3 regions of the Spiroplasma endosymbiont of Sarcophaga carnaria genome follow, and region 2 is predicted to be linked to each of the others. Evidence: riboswitches for the same ligand, from Rfam matches in the RefSeq annotation. Region 2 holds a riboswitch; each other region holds the start of a gene.
The links. A riboswitch is a leader RNA that binds a small molecule or an ion and turns the genes downstream of it on or off. The one in region 2 is predicted to bind cobalamin.
Positions count from the first base shown of each region.

Region 1: another riboswitch for cobalamin. It lies ahead of AACK91_RS05175 (hypothetical protein); the one in region 2 lies ahead of deoD (purine-nucleoside phosphorylase).
Region 3: another riboswitch for cobalamin. It lies ahead of AACK91_RS04350 (hypothetical protein); the one in region 2 lies ahead of deoD (purine-nucleoside phosphorylase).

Region 1 is NZ_OZ026456.1:888,488-892,924, forward strand. Features, by position in the region: gene AACK91_RS05155 (FAD-dependent oxidoreductase) at 1-721, shown strand, start outside; gene AACK91_RS05160 (hypothetical protein) at 833-1,294, shown strand; gene AACK91_RS05165 (hypothetical protein) at 1,258-1,389, shown strand; gene rpmE (50S ribosomal protein L31) at 1,474-1,767, shown strand; cobalamin riboswitch at 1,849-2,039, shown strand; gene AACK91_RS05175 (hypothetical protein) at 2,135-2,587, shown strand; gene AACK91_RS05180 (hypothetical protein) at 2,640-3,524, shown strand; gene AACK91_RS05185 (hypothetical protein) at 3,632-4,437, shown strand, end outside.
Region 2 is NZ_OZ026456.1:1,496,099-1,500,535, forward strand. Features, by position in the region: gene AACK91_RS08650 (hypothetical protein) at 1-40, shown strand, start outside; gene AACK91_RS08655 (IS1/IS1595 family N-terminal zinc-binding domain-containing protein) at 164-1,126, opposite strand; cobalamin riboswitch at 1,352-1,522, shown strand; gene deoD (purine-nucleoside phosphorylase) at 1,922-2,632, shown strand; gene AACK91_RS08665 (deoxynucleoside kinase) at 2,651-3,274, shown strand; gene tkt (transketolase) at 3,320-4,437, shown strand, end outside.
Region 3 is NZ_OZ026456.1:723,989-728,425, reverse strand. Features, by position in the region: gene AACK91_RS04360 (hypothetical protein) at 1-300, shown strand, start outside; gene AACK91_RS04355 (IS1/IS1595 family N-terminal zinc-binding domain-containing protein) at 568-1,530, opposite strand; cobalamin riboswitch at 1,633-1,818, shown strand; gene AACK91_RS04350 (hypothetical protein) at 2,096-3,019, shown strand; gene AACK91_RS04345 (IS1/IS1595 family N-terminal zinc-binding domain-containing protein) at 3,020-3,982, shown strand; gene AACK91_RS04340 (hypothetical protein) at 4,149-4,437, shown strand, end outside.

The DNA of each region.
Region 1 (4,437 bases), 610 kb from region 2:
GACAAATGAGAAAGTAGCAGAGTTTATTGTTAAAAACAATAAAGTAACAAAAATTAGATTATCATCAGAAGAAGAGATTCCAACAGATTTAGTTTTAGTGGGAATTGGAGTTATCCCAAGCACTGATTTTTTAAAAGAAACAGAGCTAAAAATGAATGAATTTGGGGCGATTTTAGTTAATGATCAGTTTGAAACTAATATTAAAAATGTTTATGCTGTTGGTGATTGTGTTACGACAAAAAATATGATTGATAATAGGTTACAATATATTTCATTAGCAACTGTTGCGGCAAAAAACGGAAAGGTTTTAGGTAATATTTTAGCAGGGAAAAAAGATCATTTTCCAGGGGCGATTGGAACCGCTATTATCCAAGTTTTTGATAGTGAAATTGCTCGAACAGGGTATACGAAAGAGCAAGCAATTGCAAATGGTTTTAATACTAAAGAAGTGGTTATTACGGGAACTGATCATACTCATTATGTAGCCGATGCTAAACCAGTTACCGTTAAGGTTATTTATGATCAAAACACAAAAGTTATTGTAGGGGCACAAATCTTTGGTTATAATAAAGCTAGTTTAAGAATCAATGCTTTAATCCCATTAATTTGGACAAAAACTAAAATTAATGAGATTGAATATTTGGATTTACCATATTCACCACCATTTGCAAAAAGTGTTGATGTATTAAATGTTGTTTTAACGAAGATTAATGAAGACTAAAAATAAAGGAGAAAAAATTATTAAATTACAGTAAAAAATGCTATTAATTGACGAAAAACAATTAAAAAATATGATAGTAGCAAAACTATTAACGATAATGATTTATTAACAATTATTGAAGCGGGGCGTTTAGCACCATGCTCATTAGGGCTAGAAGTTACTAATGTTTTGACTATTACTAATAAAGAATTAAAAACTAAATTTGCAGAAGAGGTAATGAGTGGTTCGAATCAGGAAAAAGTTCAGAATGCAAATTGTATTATGATTATCGCTGGGATTAATCCAGAATATTTAGTCTCAACGGAATTTTTGACAACACGGTTAGAACGAAATATTGCACAACCTGATGTGTTAAAAAAGACAATTGATAAATATCAAACTTTTTTAACGCAAAAAAAAGATTTATTTACCTTTGTGTCTGAACAAGCACATATTGTAACTAGTTTTATTACCCTGCAAGCTGCTGATTTAAAAATTGGGTTAACAATTATAGGGGGTTTTGATGTTAAAAAATGTAATGATTTATTATCAGAACATTGTTTTTTAACCAAGATAAATTATATTCGGTATTAGTCTTAGCTTTAGGATATTATGATGAAACAGATGAAAAAACAAGTTTACCACGGGTACGCATTGATTTTAATGAATTTGCAAAGATTATTAAATAATTTTTGTTTTTATTGATAATATGTGTTATCATTATTTACGTGCAAATAATATGCATCCATATTATTAAAAGAGAGGTGAATTATATGGCAAGAGAAGGAATCCATCCAAAATATTTTGATACTAAAATCATGTGCACAACTTGTGGAACAGAGCGCATAACTGGTTCTACTAAGGGGAAAGAATTAAAAGTTGATACTTGTTCTTCATGCCATCCCTTCTATACAGGTAATCAGCAATTTGCTAATGCAGCAGGACGTGTTGAACGCTTTAAATCTAAATTTAATAAAAAAGAAGAATTAGTAAAACAAACAGAAGAAGCATCAAAAGTACAAAAAGAACTTAATAAAAAAACAGCAAAACCAAAATCTGATAATTAAAAAGCAGAATAATGGTAGAGAACTTTTATCTTATTAAGATAAAAGTTTTTTTTAATAATAATTCTAGGTCATTTTGTTTTTTTCGTTATAATGAAAATAGACTACTTTAAAAGTTTATAAAGGATAAAAGGGAATTAAGTGCAAGTCTTAAGCTGTCCTAGCAACTGTAAAACTGACGAATGTTAATGAGTACCACTGAATAACATATTTGGGAAGGATTAACTAGTAGGATTAAGTTAAGCCAGTAGACCGGCCTGATAAATTTAATAAGAGTCCTACTAGGTAAATAGGATTAATTTATTTTGTAAATAAGATAAAAATATAAATATAAAAAACAAAAGGAGAAGAAAAAATGGTTAAAAATATCTTGACGTTAGTAACAAGTTTAACAGTTGGTACAACAACTATTGCAAATGTTGCATTGCAACAATTAACTTCATCAAACAGCGAAAAAGTATCACAAAATAGTATTGATGGATATCATGTTAATAGTGTTAAAATCACAGTAAAAAATGAAAGTGGAAGAGTTATCAATACAATTACGTTTTATAATTCATTAGTAAGTTTAGGTGATATGTTAGCATCGGATTCCGATTCTTTTGGGCTTAACGAAACATCATTTGGCCGTTTATTGATCAGAGTTGATGATATAATAACAGATTTTAATAAAAATTATTGAGCAGTTTTTTCAAGCACACATCCATTCTGCAAGTTTAGTACTAGTCCAGCAAATTATTGTTCAGTTGGAATTGATGGTTTAGTTTTTCGTGACGTTTGAGAACAAGACCAATTATTTGATTTTGTCTTAACTAAGATTTAAGTTAAGTAATAATCCTATTTATCCTTTTTTTGAGAAAGGAGTTTCTATAATTATGAAAAAAATATTAGCTAATTTGCTAGTTTTATTGTTGACCGTAACATCAACAACAAGTTTAATTAGTTGTCAAAATTTAAGTCAAAATAATAAGAGCGAAGAAGATTTGCCAACCTTACCAAATAATTTTACAATTATGCAAGGTGATATTTATCCATCCTTTGGTATTAGCAAACAAGAGGGAAACCAAAAATACTTGTTTAAACCCACAAGTGATCAATTGAGTACACTTTTTTTAAATTTGCCACAACGCAAAATTGCTCCATTAGGGTTTGCAAAGGATGTATCAAATATTCCTGATTTTTGATTTTATTTAGCATATCCATTTGCGGCAACTTTTACAATTCTTAGTGGTCAAGAATTGACACTTGACGAAAATCAAATGGTTAATGTTACCTTGGCTGTGAAATGCTTAAAAGTAGCGGAAAAATGGTTAGAGAGTGGTGCTTGAAAAATGCGTTTTACTGATATGAATGTTGAACAAAAAATAATTTTTAAAATTCCAATTATTCCAAATGAAACTGATGAATTAAATCGATTTGTTTTAAAAAAATATAATGCATATATTGCGCAAAATGATATTGAAATTAATAATAGTAAGTTAGATTTTAATGATGTAAATAATGTCGCAAATATAAATTATTTACAAGAAAAAGCAGCTACTTTTATTGCTAGTTTTATTAGTGAAAATCCGGGTCTTAACAAAAAACTTAATCTTAAAAAAATTATTCCACCAAAGGGTAATCAAATTAAGAGTTTAGATGAACCTGCAAATAGTTTAGTAAAAATTAGTACAACATTTAATTTTACGTTAAATATTGAGGGGTTAGATTATCATCCACGATTAAATTTGGGGATGCCAATTAGATATAAAATTATGTAATTTATATAAAACACTATGGGGGTTAATAAAATTATTAACTTAAGAATAAGTGTTTTTTATTATTTTTATTTGGGTATAATAAAAATGATTAGAAGAGTGGTGTTTGAATGGGACTAAAAATTAGTAATTTAAAATATAAACGCTATAAAAAAAATATTTTTACTGATTTAAACTTTGATGTCAACAGTCAAGAAGTTCTAGGAACTTATTTTGAAAATAAATTTTCACAGTTATATTTTTTAAAACTTCTATTAGGAAAGAAAAAACCACATAGTGGAAAAATTTATTTAAATAATCAAAACATTACTGCTTTACTGCCAAAGGAACGAAAAATTGGTTATGTTTCACCGGGGACATTACGGTTAGGTTTTTTGCCAACGAAATTACGATTAGCTTATCATATTCTAAAAATACCAAAATTTTTGCATGATAGTTCTTTAAAATACATTAAAAATAAATATCGTTATAAAAATTTAGTTTTTATAGGTAATGACTTAAATAAAAAAGATTTAATATTGAAAACAGATAAAATCATTAATGAATATTTTCATAATTCAATTAGGATTAAGGAAGAATGAATTGAAACATATTTAACACAAATTAGTGAATTTCATAAAAAGGAAATTGCCAAAATTTTAGAAGATGATAAGGATTCAATTCTAATTCAAAGTTTACATACCTACACTTATAAAAAAGAAGAGATTCGTGTTTACGAAGTTTTTCTTGCGTTTTTACAAGCCTTATGAGATAAGATTTATTATATTTCTGAATTGGATTATTTATGTGATTGTTATGAAATTGCCAAAAAAAGAAAGATTAAAAATAAAAAATTTGGATTTATTGGGGATAAACTTGTTTGTGAAAAGTATTTAAAAACTTTACAAACTAAAATTCTTTATGAACGATATAAGCT
Region 2 (4,437 bases):
TTGTACTATTGCTGGCCCAAATATGGTATTATCATTCTAATTTAATTTATAACTGCCAAAAATCTTTAATTTTGTCGAAAACTCTTGATGAAATAAAAAAAATCATCAATATGACAATTTGAAAACTAATTTTGTGTAAGATTATGATTTTGCTTTAAATTTTTTAAACGTTAAAATATAATACCGTTGATTGTTGGTTTGGTGTTAAACCTTTGTGTTGGTATTTTCATTTTCAGAGCTTTAAATAATTTTGAATATTAGTGAAACCCAAACCATGATAATGAATTAAGGCTTCTTTAAGACTGGATTGTAATTTACTAATCTTATTTAACTTTTGATAACTAGTATCAGGGTTTGTACTAGTTTTGGTGGAATATAGAGTAGAATTTGTTTGTTTTGCTACTAATAAATATAGTGGTTGCATATCAGAAATAATTATTGATTTTTCTTTAATTAGTTGCTTATTCATATTTTCAATAATCCATTGTTTTTGTAATCTTTTGGTATTGGTGGATTGAACAAAAATATTATTATTGCTATCAACTGCCATTTGAATACAGCATTTGGTATCAGTTGAAAATGGATCGAGATGAGTTTTTCGTTTATCAAATTTATCTTTAAAATTGCCTTTATGAATTTCTTTAATAAATGTTTCATCCATTTGGATTTGACCATTTAATTTTTTAAATTTTAACTGTGTATTTTCTAATTGTTTTGATTGCATTAATTTTTGTCGATTATATCAAGCGGTTTTTGGGGTTGTTTTAATAAAACGAGAAATTATTTTACTAGATTGTCCTAACAATGAAATTTGAATTAATAAATTTCACTGTTCATAATTTAAATGACTTCAATAAGTAAAATGATGACGAAATGCATCAAAACTAGCACGACATTTTTTACATAAATATTTTTGTTTTCCTTCGGAATTATGACCATTTTTAACACAATGAAAAGATTTGCAATTAGGACATATAATGCCTTTATCTCTAAATTTTTGATCAATTTCATTTAAACGTTTTTGTTTTTTAATTAAGTCTGCTTGTTGTTTTATTTTTTCATAAAATTCTAAAAATTGATCATCTGTTAAGCTATTTATTAATTCTGTAATTATTTTTTTCATCATTTATTTACCTCTATATATTAAAAATATACCTAATTTTAGGTATATTTTATAAATATCAAGAGTTTTCGACAAAATTAAAGCCAAAAATTAATGGCAGTTTTTTATTTTAATGTTATAATTTTATTAACGGTATGAACTAAATTCTTAAATGTCTGTGGTTTTCACAGAAAAAGTTTAATTTTAACTTGCATTTTAAAATTAAACTTTATACTATTACTTTAACAACTTTAAAAAGCAATTTTGGATGTTACGGGAATTAGGTGAAACTCCTAGGCTGTCCCAGCAACTGTAAAGTGGATGAAAGCTAACATATGCCATTTAGAAGATAATTCTTGAGAAGGAATAGCGAGTAAAGTGAAACTGAGCCAGTAGACCGATCTAAAAAACATTGATATTTTATCAGTGCTGCCTTTATAGTTATTATCCCTGGGGTTGGATAGTTAATTATTTATTAGTGAAAAACTATTAAATAATAATTTTAAAGACGTCAAAAAGCGTTTTTTAGTTGTTAATTTAAAGCGATAATCCTATTAGGGCATTATTTAAAATAATAATAATTAAAAAATCTTTAAGTTTAATAAAACTAATTTTAAAATATTTTATAATTTTAATTTTTTATTAAATTAATTTATTAAATAAAAATAAAACTGTTAATTAAACATCACTTATACGAATATATTAAAATATTCCTTTTCGTTTTGTTTAAATTTATTTTTAAGAAAAAGCATTTTAAATAATAACCTCATTAATAGGATCGTTAGTCCAATAAAGGTACAAAAGGAAGGAAATAAAAAAATGACACCACATATTAATGCAAAACCAACGGATATTGCAAAAGTTGTTTTAATGCCCGGTGATCCGTTACGAGCAAAAGCAATTGCGGAAAAATATTTGACCGATTACAAATTAGTCAATGAGGTTCGAAATATGTTTATGTATACAGGAAAATATCAAGATATTGAAATTACAATTGCTGGAAGTGGGATGGGTTGTCCAAGTATTGGAATTTATTCCTATGAATTATTTAAATTTTATGATGTTGATTATATTATTCGCATTGGTTCAGCGGGTAGTTATAAATCAGAGTTTGAACTATATGATATTTTCAATGTTCGCGAAGCGTTTGGTGAAAGTAATTATGCCAAAATTGCTGCTAATATAGATTCTCATCTAATTCCAGCAAGTGAAAAATTATTCAATACGATTGAAGAGGTAGCGTTAAAGCAAGGAATCAAAACACATACTGGTAATGCCCATGCTGCTGATGTTTTTTATCGCTATGATGAGTCGTTATCATTTACGAAAGAACATAATCTAGATGTTGTTGAAATGGAATCATATGCCTTGTTTGCAAATGCAATTGTGACCAAAAAACAAGCAGCAACATTGCTAACTATTTCTGATAACCTTGTTACAAAACAAGCAGCTTCAGCAATGGAACGCCAAAATAATTTTATGGTAATGGTGCAATTGGCGTTAACAACGGCAGTGCAATTAATGAAATAACCTAACGGAGGAGAAGAAATGAAAATTGCTGTTTTTGGAACTGTTGGTGCTGGGAAAACAAAAGTTAGTGAGACGTTATGTCAACAGTTAAATTATAATTTATTTAAAGAACCCTTAGAAGAAAACCCATATTTTAATGATTTTTATCAGGACATGAAAGGATTTGCCTTTAAAATGCAAATTTACATGTTGACAACCAGAATTGAACAATTTTTTGAAATTGATAATTTAGAAGATACTGTTTTTGATCGCACGATTTTAGAAGATCCGGTTTTTGTTCGGGTTTCACATTTGTTAGAAATTATGAATGATGTTGATTTTAAAGTTTACAATCGTTTTTTTCAAAATGTTATTACACCAATTTTAAAACAAAAATTAGGGTTTGATGTCATTATTTATTTAAAAGTTTCAACACCAAAAGCTGTTGAACGGATTAATAAGCGTGGCCGCGTATTAGAATTAGAAACGCCATACCATTATTGGGAAAAATTAAATGAACAATATGAGGTCTTATATCATGAATTAAAGGATGATTATCATTTCATTGTTGTTGATGCTGATAACGATAATTTTGCAGAAAAAATGACCTTTATTATGCAGAAATTATTAATGATAGATAATAAAGTTCCTTGTTTAATTTAAAAATAATTATCGTTGATATTTTAAATTTATTAGGAGGAAAACGAAATGAAAGATACAAATAATAATATTGAAACAAAAAGCTTAAGTAATTTACGAATTTTAGGCTTAGATCCAATTATCTATAATAAAACTGGCCATCCAGGGATTGTTTTAAGTGCAGCGCCAATGATGCAAGCAATTTATTTAAACAATTTAATTGCTAATCCAGCTGTCCCCGATTGAATTAATCGTGACCGTTTTGTGCTATCGCCAGGACATGCGTCAACGCTTCAATATGCAATTTTACATTTTGCAGGTTATGATTTATCAATTGATGATTTAAAAAATTATCGCCATATTAATTCAAAAACCCCAGCGCACCCTGAATATGGTGTAACCCCAGGGGTTGATAATTCATCGGGACCATTAGGCCAAGGTGTTGGTTATGGCGTTGGAATGGCATTAGCAGAACAACATTTAGCCGCTAAGTTTAATAAACCAGGACACGACATTATTGATCATTATACTTATGTTTTGTGTAGTGATGGTGATTTACAAGAGGGGGGTGCTCTTGAGGCAATCCAGTTAGCTGGAGTATGAAAGTTAAATAAATTAATTATGTTGTATGATTCAAATGATTGTCAATTAGATACCAAGTGTGATGAAGTTTTAAAAGTAAATTATCAAAAATTTTTTGAAGCACAAAATTGAAATTATATTCGCGTTGATAATGCTGATGAAGATTTAACAGCAATTAAAAAGGCAATCACAGCAGCGCAAAAAAGTGATAAGCCAACTTTAATTGAGTGTAAAACAATTATTGGTTATGGGCATCCAAAACAAGGCTCACCAATGCATTCATCACCGTTTACAGCAGAAGAAATGCAACAAGTGCAAACCTTTTATGATTTTGAACATCCGCAATTTTATGTTGACCCAGATGTTAAAACTTATTGAAAGGATACTTTTATTAAACGCGGTCAAGAAACATACCAAACATGAGCAACAAAATTAAAAGCTTATCAAACTGCTTTTCCCGAGGAATTCAAGCAATTATTTGCTGCCCCGACTGTTGAATTTGATGCTTTTAAATCCTTATTAACAACTGATCAAAATAAAAAAGCAGGAACAAGAATTATTATGGGGGATGTTTTTAAATATTATCAACAAAAATGTCCTAATAA
Region 3 (4,437 bases), 770 kb from region 2:
GTGGGATCATTACGGTTATTTTTAATTGCCTTTCTAAGTTATGGGGAAGCAATTCATATTGAATGAATTAATTGGTTTAGTTTTTTTTGAGCAATCATTTTATGTTCTTTTCTTTCTTCATTAATTGGAATTTTAATTGCGCTTTGTTCGAAGGATTTAAAAGTTATTTTAGTAACCTCAATTTCTGTTTTTTTAATTTTTGCTTTTTTAGCAGGCTTATTTTTCCCAATTGGGGTTATTCGTAGTGATAAAATCTTAAATATTATTGGTTATTTGTTAGCACCAAGTTATTCGTCATAAATTATGGGTAGTGCTTTTTTTGATCAGTTCCAGAATGAATTTTAGATTCTAATTTATATCCAAATTTAACATATTTTTCAGAGTTACATAATATTTGATTGCCAAGTTTAATTAGTTTTGGGTGAAGTTTTGCTTTTTTTAGTTTAATTTTTGTTATTAATTATTATCTTTAATTTTGTCGAAAACTCTTGATGAAATAAAAAAAATCATCAATATGACAATTTGAAAACTAATTTTGTGTAAGATTATGATTTTGCTTTAAATTTTTTAAACGTTAAAATATAATACCGTTGATTGTTGGTTTGGTGTTAAACCTTTGTGTTGGTATTTTCATTTTCAGAGCTTTAAATAATTTTGAATATTAGTGAAACCCAAACCATGATAATGAATTAAGGCTTCTTTAAGACTGGATTGTAATTTACTAATCTTATTTAACTTTTGATAACTAGTATCAGGGTTTGTACTAGTTTTGGTGGAATATAGAGTAGAATTTGTTTGTTTTGCTACTAATAAATATAGTGGTTGCATATCAGAAATAATTATTGATTTTTCTTTAATTAGTTGCTTATTCATATTTTCAATAATCCATTGTTTTTGTAATCTTTTGGTATTGGTGGATTGAACAAAAATATTATTATTGCTATCAACTGCCATTTGAATACAGCATTTGGTATCAGTTGAAAATGGATCGAGATGAGTTTTTCGTTTATCAAATTTATCTTTAAAATTGCCTTTATGAATTTCTTTAATAAATGTTTCATCCATTTGGATTTGACCATTTAATTTTTTAAATTTTAACTGTGTATTTTCTAATTGTTTTGATTGCATTAATTTTTGTCGATTATATCAAGCGGTTTTTGGGGTTGTTTTAATAAAACGAGAAATTATTTTACTAGATTGTCCTAACAATGAAATTTGAATTAATAAATTTCACTGTTCATAATTTAAATGACTTCAATAAGTAAAATGATGACGAAATGCATCAAAACTAGCACGACATTTTTTACATAAATATTTTTGTTTTCCTTCGGAATTATGACCATTTTTAACACAATGAAAAGATTTGCAATTAGGACATATAATGCCTTTATCTCTAAATTTTTGATCAATTTCATTTAAACGTTTTTGTTTTTTAATTAAGTCTGCTTGTTGTTTTATTTTTTCATAAAATTCTAAAAATTGATCATCTGTTAAGCTATTTATTAATTCTGTAATTATTTTTTTCATCATTTATTTACCTCTATATATTAAAAATATACCTAATTTTAGGTATATTTTATAAATATCAAGAGTTTTCGACAAAATTAAAGATTATTATCAAGATAAATAAAATATGATATGATATTTTTAGACAATTTAATATATAGTTATTTAGAGTTAGGGAATTAAGTGTAAATCTTGAGCTGTCCCAGCAACTGTGATATGGACGAACACCACAAGCCACTGAAAATATTTTTTGGGAAGGCGGTTAGTAGGATGAAGTTAAGCCAGTAGACCTTTCTAAATTTAATTAGTCTTATTATATAACTCCTGGGTGTGAGTCATGTAATTATTTTGCAAACAAATAATTTAATGATTGTTATATAAAAAGCATTTTGGGAATGCTTTTTTGTTTATTGTAACTAGAATTAAATTGTCCATTGTTAATTTGCTAGAAAGAATAAAAAAGAAGATGGAAAAATTATTAATAGTGATATTAAGTAGTTCATTTATTTTGTCACCAACAGCGACAATTATTGCTTGTAAAAATACTGATGAGTTTATTTCATATAAGTATCCAGATTGGATTTAGCATATGAAAACAGAGGAATCAAAAGAGTTTACCGTTGGTTATGATAATTATTATTTATCATCGGCAAGAAGTAGTTTCGAACAAAACAATTGGTTAGACCTTAACCAAGAAAGCCATGTTTATGTTCATTTTAAGAATATTACTAATATTGATGAAATTATGAAAAAGTTATCATTTGCTGATACTGCTAATATGCAACTCGTAACTCAGATTTATGAGCCAATAACATTTAGAAAAGCCGACAACGGTATGTATATTTCTAATCCCTTTTTAACGCAAAATACAGCTGTTGGTGGATATACTATGATGGCAAAAGATAAATGACAAGACATTAAAAATAGTAAAAATATGAAACAACTAAATGATCGCTTTCAAAAAGAGTTTGATGAACGCGGAACAATTGCTGATTCGCATCCAGTTCAAGAAGTAAATGGAACAAAATTTGTATGATGAGATTCTAATAGTTGAGGAAACTTATTGCAAACAGATATTCAGAAGGAAATTTATGGTGTTTGAAGTAACACTGAAAATAAAATTCAAGTGGGAATGAACATTCCATTGAGCCTTACAAGTGAGGGTTCAATTAAAGTGTCAAAAACAGGTGCCCACAATGTATTTCGAATTGATTTAAATTATCAAGAAGATTGAATAAATAATAGTTTTAACAAAGTAAAATATCTTCTACCCCACTGAGGTTTTTACTTTACAATTAAAGGTGATAATAATGCCCAATATATTTCACCACAACTAATTCCTGCAATTAATAATAACTTTCGTGCTTCCGATGTTTTGATATTCTTAAAATCAAAAAATTTTAATTATTTTAATACTGAAGGTTATAAAAATGCTTTAATTTTGTCGAAAACTCTTGATATTTATAAAATATACCTAAAATTAGGTATATTTTTAATATATAGAGGTAAATAAATGATGAAAAAAATAATTACAGAATTAATAAATAGCTTAACAGATGATCAATTTTTAGAATTTTATGAAAAAATAAAACAACAAGCAGACTTAATTAAAAAACAAAAACGTTTAAATGAAATTGATCAAAAATTTAGAGATAAAGGCATTATATGTCCTAATTGCAAATCTTTTCATTGTGTTAAAAATGGTCATAATTCCGAAGGAAAACAAAAATATTTATGTAAAAAATGTCGTGCTAGTTTTGATGCATTTCGTCATCATTTTACTTATTGAAGTCATTTAAATTATGAACAGTGAAATTTATTAATTCAAATTTCATTGTTAGGACAATCTAGTAAAATAATTTCTCGTTTTATTAAAACAACCCCAAAAACCGCTTGATATAATCGACAAAAATTAATGCAATCAAAACAATTAGAAAATACACAGTTAAAATTTAAAAAATTAAATGGTCAAATCCAAATGGATGAAACATTTATTAAAGAAATTCATAAAGGCAATTTTAAAGATAAATTTGATAAACGAAAAACTCATCTCGATCCATTTTCAACTGATACCAAATGCTGTATTCAAATGGCAGTTGATAGCAATAATAATATTTTTGTTCAATCCACCAATACCAAAAGATTACAAAAACAATGGATTATTGAAAATATGAATAAGCAACTAATTAAAGAAAAATCAATAATTATTTCTGATATGCAACCACTATATTTATTAGTAGCAAAACAAACAAATTCTACTCTATATTCCACCAAAACTAGTACAAACCCTGATACTAGTTATCAAAAGTTAAATAAGATTAGTAAATTACAATCCAGTCTTAAAGAAGCCTTAATTCATTATCATGGTTTGGGTTTCACTAATATTCAAAATTATTTAAAGCTCTGAAAATGAAAATACCAACACAAAGGTTTAACACCAAACCAACAATCAACGGTATTATATTTTAACGTTTAAAAAATTTAAAGCAAAATCATAATCTTACACAAAATTAGTTTTCAAATTGTCATATTGATGATTTTTTTTATTTCATCAAGAGTTTTCGACAAAATTAAAGTAAAAATGCCAAAATAATTTCATAATTTTCCGGTATAATTACTATAATTATCGAAAGGAGAAAAATATGAAAAATTTGACATGATCAAAAATTTTAATGTTTATTGGCGCTGCTTGAATTATTATAATTGGAATTTTGTTTGCGGCAGGTGTTCCAGCAAAAACTTCAATTTATGGCTGAGATACAAGTTGACCAGTCTTACTGATTTTAGGGGTTTTATATATTTTAATTCCCTTATCAGTTAAGCCGGGATTCTGATCATTATTATGAGCTTTAGCGATCACTGGTTTAGCAGTCATTTTCTTAATTGGATTCTTTGTTAACGCAGATTACCAATCACCCTGAACTTATTTAG